One region of the Ruania alkalisoli genome, then DNA from elsewhere that is predicted to be linked to it. Evidence: riboswitches for the same ligand, from Rfam matches in the RefSeq annotation. Region 1 holds a riboswitch; each other region holds the start of a gene.

Region 1 (3,268 bases):
AATTGGCTGCTCGCACCGCCGCCACAGCCGCCAGATCGACGTGTGATTTCAGAGGGTGCGAAGCGCCCGGGTGAGATCGGCCTGCAGGTCCGCGACGTCCTCCAGGCCCACCGAGAGGCGCACGGTGGAGTCGGTGATCCCGACGGCGTAGCGCTTCTCCCGTGCGATCTTCGAGTGGGTCGTGGTGGCCGGGTGGGTGATGAGCGATTTCGCATCACCGAGGTTGTTGGAGATGTCCACCAGCTGCAGGGAGTCCAGGAACGCGAAGGTGCGCTCCTTGATCTGTTCCGGGGAGCCGTCGACGTCCAGGTCGATCGTCACCACCGTGCCCCCACCGGTCATCTGGGCTCGCGCCAGCTCAGCCTGCGGGTGGGAGTCCAGGAACGGGTAGCGCACCCCTCGCACTCCCTGCTGCGACTCCAGCCAGGTCGCCAGCTCCAGTGCTGCGGCGGTCTGCGCCCGTACCCGCACCGCCAGCGTCTCCAGGCCCTTGAGCAGCACCCAGGCGTTGAACGGGCTCAGGCTCGGACCGGTGTTGCGGATCATCTGCTTGACCGGGCCCTCGATGTAATCCCGGCTGCCGAGGATCGCCCCGCCGAGAACCCGGCCCTGGCCGTCGATGTGCTTGGTAGCCGAGTACACCACCACATCCACACCCAGCTCATGCGGCTTCTGCAGGATCGGCGTGGCGAAGACGTTGTCGAGAATGACCGTCGCACCGGCCCGATGCGCCAACTCGCAGACAGCGCGCACATCGACGATGTCCTGCATCGGGTTCGAGGGCGTCTCGAAGAGCACCACGTCGGCCGGGGTGGCGAGCGCCTCCTCCCATTCGGAGATCCGGTGGGCGTTGACGTAGTCGACCTGCACGCCCCACTTGCCGAGGATGTCGTCCAGCACCACGAAGGTGGAGCCGAAGAGCGCGTTGCCGGCCACGATCCGGCTACCCGAGGCGACCAGAGCAGCCAAGGAGGTGAACACCGCAGACATACCGGTCGCCGTCGAGAAGCACGCCTCGGAACCCTCGAGCAACCGCAGCCGCTCCTCGAAGGCCGAAACCGTGGGATTTCCGTAGCGGGAGTAGATGAACCGGTCGGCCTCACCCTTGAAGGCGGCCTCGGCGTCGGCGGCACGGTCGTAGGTGTAGCCCTGGGTGAGGAACAGCGGCTCGGAGGTCTCGCGGAACTCGGTGCGCTGCTGCCCGCCGCGCACGGCGAGCGTGGCCGGGCCGAGGCCGTCGGGCAGGCTGGACTGGGGACGCGGATCGCTCACTGGTCGACGAACCTATTCAGCTCTGCGTCCACGGCAGGCCGTCCGCGCGCCACCCGACCTGACCGCGGTGGCCCTCGGTGTCCGTCGGCCCCTCGAACCCGTCGCTGACGTTGTACGCGGGCCCGTACCCGGCCGCCGTGGCCGCCTCCGCGGCGGCGATCGAACGCTGCCCGCTGCGGCAGATGAACACCAGCGGCTTGCCGTCGCCGGCCTCGTACCCGGCCTGACGCAGCTGGTCGAGGAAGGCAGGGTTGCGCGAGCCGTTCGGGAAGGTGTTCCACTCGATCAGCAGGGTCGGGCGGTCGATCTCGTCGGTCCGGGGAACCCCGACGAAGGACCACTCGGCCTGGGTGCGCACGTCCACCAGGGCGGCGTCGGCGTGCTCGGCCAGGAACGCCCACGCGTCCTTCGGGTTCAGGTCACCTGCATAACTCATAGGGGCCGCACCTCCACGGTCGGGCTTTCGGGGTCAGAGGGCCACAGCACCGCCTGGGCCGCGATCACACGGGAGCCGTCGAAGGTCACCGATGGCGACCCGTGCAGCAGGTAACCCTCGGCGAGTGCCGCACTGACCCGCTCGCAGAAGGCGGCGTCGTCGGGGCCGGTGAGCAATCGGTAGCGGTGACCGGGTGGGCCCGCGGTGGCCGGGTGGGACAGTTGCTCGGACATGCACTCCTCCATCGGTTCTGGCGGTAGCACCTTCGTGGGCGAGGTTGCTGCAGCGTCGTCGAGCCAGATCTCTCAGCTGCTCTGGATGGTCTCGTGCATCGTAGGACCGCAGAGCCTGGGCTGTCATGTCACTGGTGGTCCCTGCCCACGCCTCGGACATCGCGGCTAGGCTGGAGCCGGGTGCAACACGAGCGGTTCGCGGGACATGATCGTGGTGAACCCGGAAAGTGGGGGCAGATGCGCAACCCGAAGCGTCTCGGAATCGGACTGACGATCGTGACCATCGCCGGTCTGGCCGCCTGCGGCACGGCTGAGCCGTCCGCGCCCGGTGCGCCGCCGGTCGACGACAGCATCATCGCGTGCGCAGACGTCACCACGCTGCGCGCGCCTGATGAGACCTACCGGGACGAGCCGGTGTACGTGGGCAACGATCAGCCGGTGGAGGACGTGCAGACCTGGGCGCAGCAACAGCCCGGGTACGCGGGGATCTGGATCGACCGGGAGCACAACGGCTGGGTGGCCGTGGCATTCACGCAGGACGTCGCCGAGCTCCGCGCGGAGATCGAGACCGAGTTCCCCGGCGAGGGAATCGCCGTCGTCGAGGCGCTGCACACCCAGGACCAGCTGGCCGAGCTCGCCGCGCGGGTGCAGGAGGAGACCCCCGAGGGTGTGATCGCCGGGATCGGCACGGCCCCCGACCGTGGCGTGGTCACGGTGGATCTGACGGTGCTCTCCGAGGAGAACCTGCAGGCCATGGATCAGTTCGCCGGGGAGCCGATCTGCGTCTCGGGACCTGAGGAGCAGGACGTCGTCGAGCCCGGGGAGCAGCCCACCGCCGGCGAGCAGTGGCGTCTGCTCGGGGAGGACTTGACCGGCGAGACCTTCCGCACCGGGGTGGCCACGACGGCCGACCAGTACGCGGACCTGTGGGAACGCGCCGGGGTCGCGGGAGCGCCCCCGGAGGTCGATCTGGAGACCGAGATCGTGGTGTGGTTCGGTGCCCTGTACGGCTCCAGCTGCCCGGTCCGGCTCGATGATGTCGTGGTCACCGGCCGGGTGCTGCACGCTGACATCGTGATCCCGGGCTCACCCCAAGCATGCACCGAGGATGCGAACCCGCACGCCTACGTGGTGGCGGTCGAGCGCGAGGCGCTCCCGGAAGGCCCGTTCCACGTGCAGCTCGGCGCCGACGATCCGCCCGCCGGCGCCCCGGAGGAGCGCACCGTGGTGGCTGTGGACCTGTCCGAGCCGGGCAGCACGGCAACCGACCGTGAGATCGGCCTCGACCCCGATCTGGTGGACGCATCCACCGATCCGCAGCCGGTCA
Region 2 (3,268 bases), 2.0 Mb from region 1:
GCCCCGTCTCCCGGGGGAGGAGGAGCCACTGACCGTTCGGCTGCTCGCCGGTGAGGTCGCGGCGGAGGTGGCACTGCGGGCAGGCGACACCGATGCGGCTCTGAGCGCGGCATCGGCCGCAATCGACGAGCTCGACCGGTGGCAGCGCGGCATCGGCAGCCTGGAGCTGCAGTCGGTGAGCAGGCGCTTGGGTGCACGGGTGATCCGGCTCGGTCAGCAGGCAGCGCTGCTCAGTGGCGACGCGCAGCACCTGCTCACCTGGTCCGAACGGGCCCGCGAGCTCGTTGCCCGGGTCCCCGCCACCCGGCCGCCGGAGGAACTGGCGGACCTCCTGGCCGATCTGCGCCGCCTCGGCCCTGACGGCGACCCGGCCGAGCGTTTGCAGTTGGTGACGCAGATCCGTCAGGGCCGCTGGCTGGCTGCAGCGGAGCTGCCCGCCGACGCACCGGTGACGGTGCAGGCTGTGCGCGAGCGGTCGGCAGGAGCACGGGCCGGACGCTATGTCACGCTGATGGAGATCGAGGGTCGGCTGATCGCCCTCACTCTGGGCGACCGCGAGGACATCCTCGACCTGGGTGCCTGGGGCGAGATGGATCAGCTCCTCGGGGGCCTCAGCGCGGACCTGACGATGGCGGCACAGCTCGCCGCACCGGTGGTGCGTGCCGCACTCCAGGAGCGGATCGAGGGCTTGGACAAGATCCTTGCACGGGCGCTACAGGGGGCAGGGTCGCTGACGATCACCGCACCGGCAGTGATGGCCCGGATGCCCTGGGGGCAGCTGCCGAGCACGGTGGGCGTCCCGGTGACTGTGCCGACCTCGGCGAGTGCGTGGCTGCGCCAGACCGATGCCGGGCCGATCCGCAGTGTCGGGGTCGTCGTCGGGCCCGGTACCCGCACCGGGAGCGCTGAGGCGGACCTGGTCCGCCAGGGATGGCACACGGTCACGGTGGGGGAGCGCTGCGACGACGCCCAGACCCTCGCCTCGGACGTGGATCTGCTGCACGTGAGCGCCCACGGGCAGGACCGGGAGGCGCACCCGCTGTTCGCGTCCCTGCAACTGGCGGACGGGGACCTGTTCGGCCATGACGTCGAGCTCTTCGGCCGGGTGCCGCCGGTGGTGATCCTCTCCGCGTGCGGCGCTGCTGGTGGCTCGCTCGGGATGGCGCGGGCGTGGCTGCACGCCGGCGCCCGGTCGGTGGTGGCGGCTCCGGCCGACATCGCCGAGACGGCCGCTCTGGACCGGTTCGGGCAGTTGCACGGCCTGCTGGCTCGCGGTAGCAGTCCGGCCGAGGCGGTTGCGAACGCCTTCGGCGGCGAGGCGCTCGACTGTGCCGTGCAGTGCTACGGCGCGGGCTGAGACCGGCTCCGACCACGCAGCCTCCATCCGATTTGGTTGACACGTCATCCAATCGGCCTCTACAGTCATGACCAAGGTCTTGAGTGTCAGCACGTTGGAAACAACACGGCCCCGGCCAGCTGACCGGCAACCCTCCACTTGCGGTGGGGTGCCCCGGGTGACGACCTGGCCCTGGCCAACTGGTGCAGGGCAAGCGCAACACCGCGAGCGCGGTGACCGAGAGAAGGAACAGCATCAGATGAATCAGGACCGGACCCCAGTGCCCCTACGGCCTGCACTGCGATTCGCCACCTGCATGATGTGTTGCTGTTCCATGTCGGCCTGAGCCGAACTCTCGACCGGTCCCTCGGGCGATCCGCCCCTTCGGTACCACCCTCGGTTCGCGGCTGCACACCTGCCGGTGGCGTGACAACGCCGGCGTGCACTCGGCGCGATCGAGCTCCCCGCTCTCGCAGAACAAGGAACCTCTCATGCCTGCTTCGGCCGCACTTCGCACGTCCCTGATCTCCCTCGATCTCTCCGGCGCCGGCGCCCCCCGGGAGTGGCGCCGCGCCGAGGACTCCGACGCCGAGTCCTTCATCATGGGCCGCCTGGCCGGCCTCGCTTCGCTCGCCGACAAGGGCGGCGTGGACCTGCTCACACTGGACGAGACCTTCCACCACGCCGGCGTGCGCCGTCGTGACGACTGGCTCGACGGGGCCGTGGCCGCTTCCCGCCTCTCCCGGCACACCACCGGTGCCACGCTCGTGGCGACCGTGCCGCTGGGCAGCCACCGTCCGGAGCATGTGGCCGGGGCGGTCGCGAGCGTGCACCGCGCCTCCGCCGGCCGTGCCGGCTGGCAGTTGGAGGTGGCTGAGTCCGGAGCGCGGAGCCTGCGCGCCGTGGAGTCGGTCATCAACGGATGGCCGACGGCGCCGCGCACCTCCGCGGGTACGTCGCGTCCGCAGGTGGTCGTCCCGGTGCGGACCTCGGTGGACGGCGAGCTTGCTGCCGCCCGCGCCGATGTCGCCCGGCTCAGCGTCGGCACCCTCGAGGAGGCTCGTGCGGCTCGTGCGGCCATCCGCGAGGCTGCCGTGGAGTGGGGGCGCGACGCCGACGATGTGCAGGTGCTCGTGGACGTGCGCGCGCTGATCTCAGCCGATGCTCCCAGCGCCCGTGCGCGCTGGGACCTGCTGACGTCGTTGGAGGAGCAGCCGCGAGAGGTGCCACTGCGTTCGATCGGCACCGCGAGTGATCTCACCGACCTGTGGGCCGAGTGGGTGCACGCTGGTGCGGCGGACGGATTCACCGTGATCCCCGCCTCGGTGCCCACCGATGTGGTGGCTCTGGTGAACGAGGTCGTCCCGCAGCTGGAGGCGCGCGGCCTCCGCAAGCCGCGCACCGCGACCGTGCAGACCGCACCGGCGGCCGGGCGCCGTCAGCGGGTTGCTGCGCCGACCCGCGTGCGCGCCACGGCCTGACCCGGGGGCCAGTACCCAGAAATCACTCGTCGATCTGGTCGTTGAGTCGAGCCGACTTCACGACCACATCGACGTGTGACTTTGCGGACCGCGGTGGCGGTGTCGGCTCGGTCACCAGACCTGGCGAGGCCGGGTTTCGGCGATGTAAACTCGGTGCTGCGATCAGGGCTTCTGCGCACCAGCGGTGGGGTGGTGCGCGCCTCGTCGCACCCTGGAGCCCTGAATGTCCCCGCTGAGTTCCTACCGGAACCTGTTCTCCCTCACCGGCGCCCTCTACGTGGCTGTCGCATTTTTGGCACGACTGCCGCTGGCGATGTCCCAGATCGGGGCGCTGCTGCTGGTCTCGGCGGTCACCGGCTCTTACGGTGCCGGTGGCGCTGCCGCAGGTGCGACCGCGGTCGTCAACGCCGTCGCGTCCCCATTCGCGGGCGCGCTCACCGATCGAGTGGGG
Region 3 (3,268 bases), 310 kb from region 1:
CCAGACCACTGTCCGCGCGACCATGCTGCTGCTCGCGGCCCTGCTCGCCGTGGCCGCAGTACTGCAGCTGGACATCATCCTCGGGGCGTTTGCCGCCGGATTCATCCTGCGGCGGGTGCTGCCCAGTGGCGATGAGGCTCTGGAGCGCAAGTTGGAGGGCTTCGGGTACGGCTTCCTGATCCCGGTGTTCTTCGTGACCTCGGGGATGGCGATCGATCCGGGTGCGGTCGCGGGAGCGCCGGGCCTGCTCGCGATCCTGGTGGTCGCGTTGCTGCTGGTGCGCGGGCTGCCGGTGTTCCTCGGTGAGCGGTTCGTTGGTGCAGACCGCCTCGGTACTCGTGAGGCGGCCCAGGTGGGTCTCTACTCGGCGACGAGTCTGCCAATCATCGTGGCAGTCACCCAGGTGGCCGTCTCCGCTGAGGCCATGCCGGCTGACGTGGCGTCTTTACTCGTGGCGGCCGGGGCAGTGAGCGTGTTGGTGATGCCGTTGGTGGCCGGTGCGCTCGGCGGCTCAGAACAGGGCCAACACCTCGCTCCGGTCCACCGCCGCGAGTGAGTCGTGCCGCCACCGCGGTCTCTGATCACGATCCACCAGCACAGCTCGCACCCCTTCGATGAAGTCCTGGGCGGGGGCGCCGTTCATGAAAGCCGTCCCGAGCCGGAGATCCTGCGCCAGGACGTCCGCCACGGTCGGGAGCTGGGCAGCACGCCTGATCGCTGCCAGGGCCACGGCCACGGAGAACGGGCAGCGGGAACGCAAGGTGGCGGCGGCGCTCTGGGCCTCCGGCTCCTGCCGGGCGTCCAGGCGGGATTCGATCGTGGCCGCGTCCTCGCCCTCGAAACTGGCGTCGATCCACGGTCGCTGAGCAGCCAGGTCGCTATGAGGCTCTGGCCGTGACGGTCCGATCAGCACCGACAGCGGCGCACCCGTGGCCCAGTGCGCGCACAGGTCCTCCCAGGCGCCGGTCTCGATCATCGCGTCGGCCAGCCCGACGGCGATCGCGTCCGATCCCGTGATGCTCACCCCGGTCAGGGCGAGGTAGGTGCCGAGCTCACCAGGGGCCCGCGACAGCGGGAAGAGCGCCCCGACGTCGGGGAAGAACCCGATCCCCGTCTCCGGCATGGCCACTTGCGTGCGTGGCGTGACCAGGCGGAGCGAGGCATGCCCGGCGAGACCGATTCCCCCGCCCATCGTCACACCGTCCATGAACGCCACCACCGGGAGCTCGGCCTCGGCAATGAGTTGATCCAGCTTGTACTCGGCGCGCCAGAACTCCACCGCCCGATCGACGCCTGCTGCCCGCTCGGTGTCGCCGTACCGATGGCCGGCCAACAGCCCGTCGTGTATGGCGCGCACGTCACCCCCGGCGCACAGGCCGCGCTCCCCGGCACCATCCAGCGCGACAGCCTGCACGGATCCTTCCGCGGCCCAGCGGCGCAGCTGCGCCGTCATGGCCGTCACCATCTCGAGAGTGAGCGCGTTGATCGCTCGCGGCCGGTTCAACCGGATCCGGCCCAGAGCGCCCTGCCGGGCGACCAGTACGTGCTCGCCTGCCGGGGCCCAGGTGAGGTCGCGCTCCGCGGGGCCGGCGTTGCTGGTGGCCATGGCGTGCTCCTTTCCCGCGCGGAATCCGACGTCGATCTGGCGGTTCGGATGGCCGCATCACCACCGTATCGACGTGTGAACTCCGGAGGGCCGGAAATTGCGCGTCAATCTGGCGGTTGCGCCGGGTTGGCTCAACGACCAGATCGACGTTGAATTTCGGAGGTTCCCCGCCTGTGAGGTCGGACCCGTATGGACTCGTGATCTCAGTCGGTGATACGCGGTGGAGACGGAGAACGAGACCGGTAGCATCAAACGCACACCATCCAGAGCGGCTGAGAGTCCTGGCTCGACGACGCCGCAGCAACCCCTCAACGGAAGCCTCCCGCGGGGAAGGGTGCTACAGCCAGGTTCGATGGAGTTATCGATGCAGGCACAGTGTTTCCGTTCCGTGGCGCGCACGCCATACCCGACCGGCGGTGACCGGACATGACCACCGCCACTCTTTACCGCAGCCCGCGGGCCACGCCCAGTGTCTCGTTCGAGCTCTACCCGCCGCGCACCCCGCGCGGGCGGGAGACGATCGGCCGCACCATCGGCGCGCTCGCCAGCCAGATCCCGGACTACTTCTCGATCACCTACGGTGCCTCGGGCTCCACCAGGACCACGTCCCGGGAATTGATCTGCCGCGTTCTCGACGACACCCCGGTCACGCCGCTCGCGCACCTGACGTGTGTGGGGGCCAGTGCCGAGGACCTGTCCGAGTATGTCGCCACGCTGCTCGAAGCAGGGGTACGGGACTTCCTCGCGCTCCGGGGCGACCCGCCCGCTGGGGAGCCCGACTGGCAGCCGCACCCGCAGGGCCTGACGCGCGCCAGCGAGCTGGTCCACCTGCTGCGTCAGACCGCTCGCGAGCACCTCGGCGACGAGGGAGACGAGGTCAGCATCAGCGTGGCCACCTATCCGGGTGGCGCCTACGCCGACGACGGCACGCCCATGATCGCCCGGGACGACGTCGCGGCGCTGCTCGAGAAGCAGGCCGCGGGGGCGGACTTCGCGATCACCCAGCTCTTCTACGACGCGCGCCACTACGCCGAGCTGGTGCGCCAGGCCCGCGCCGCCGGGGTGCATATCCCGATCGTTCCCGGTGTGCTCCCGCTCACCGACCCGAACCGGCTGCGCCGGATGGTCGAGCTGACCGGTGTGCCCGTGCCACCCGACCTGCTCGACCATCTGGACTCAGCCGCCGACAAGGACGAGGCCTACCAGCGCGGTCTCGCCGCCAGTGTCCGTCTCGTGCACGAGGTCGTGGAGACCGGTGCGCCGGGCATCCACTTCTACACCTTCAACTCCTCGCGAGCAGTGCTCGACCTGCTACGCGAGTCCGGTCTGCGCTGAGACAAACCCCCCTGACCGGTCGGCTCCACGGCTGATCGGTGATCCGTCACACCCATCACACCCCACCCACGCCCGGCGGCGAACGCTGGGTTGCTCGGCTTCCAAGCCTCGAATGCCGAGCAACTCAGCGTTCGGCCCCCGGGATGCCAACCCCACCGGAGGATCCATGTCCCAGCCCACCCACCCCACGTTCCCCGCCGCCACGATCCTCGGCTACCCCCGCATCGGCCCGCGCCGCGAGCTCAAGCGGGCGCTCGAGTCGTTCTGGTCCGGCACCACCACCGAGACCGACCTCGCCACCGCTGCCGCCGGGCTCCGGGAACGTAC

What was found. Region 1 has a riboswitch for S-adenosylmethionine ahead of IM660_RS02900 (DUF1737 domain-containing protein). Riboswitches for the same ligand answer to the same signal wherever they lie in the genome.
Region 2: another riboswitch for S-adenosylmethionine. It lies ahead of IM660_RS12195 (LLM class oxidoreductase); the one in region 1 lies ahead of IM660_RS02900 (DUF1737 domain-containing protein).
Region 3: another riboswitch for S-adenosylmethionine. It lies ahead of IM660_RS01750 (methylenetetrahydrofolate reductase); the one in region 1 lies ahead of IM660_RS02900 (DUF1737 domain-containing protein).

Annotation. Positions count from the first base shown of each region.
Region 1 is NZ_CP063169.1:704,080-707,347, reverse strand. Features, by position in the region: gene IM660_RS02910 (O-succinylhomoserine sulfhydrylase) at 49-1,272, opposite strand; gene IM660_RS02905 (rhodanese-like domain-containing protein) at 1,289-1,708, opposite strand; gene IM660_RS02900 (DUF1737 domain-containing protein) at 1,705-1,941, opposite strand; SAM riboswitch class I at 1,947-2,033, opposite strand; gene IM660_RS02895 (hypothetical protein) at 2,179-3,268, shown strand, end outside.
Region 2 is NZ_CP063169.1:2,741,010-2,744,277, reverse strand. Features, by position in the region: gene IM660_RS12200 (CHAT domain-containing protein) at 1-1,357, shown strand, start outside; SAM riboswitch class IV at 1,433-1,559, shown strand; gene IM660_RS12195 (LLM class oxidoreductase) at 1,828-2,817, shown strand; gene IM660_RS12190 (MFS transporter) at 3,041-3,268, shown strand, end outside.
Region 3 is NZ_CP063169.1:393,073-396,340, forward strand. Features, by position in the region: gene IM660_RS01740 (cation:proton antiporter) at 1-556, shown strand, start outside; gene IM660_RS01745 (enoyl-CoA hydratase/isomerase family protein) at 512-1,606, opposite strand; SAM riboswitch class I at 1,863-1,965, shown strand; gene IM660_RS01750 (methylenetetrahydrofolate reductase) at 2,033-2,941, shown strand; gene metE (5-methyltetrahydropteroyltriglutamate--homocysteine S-methyltransferase) at 3,108-3,268, shown strand, end outside.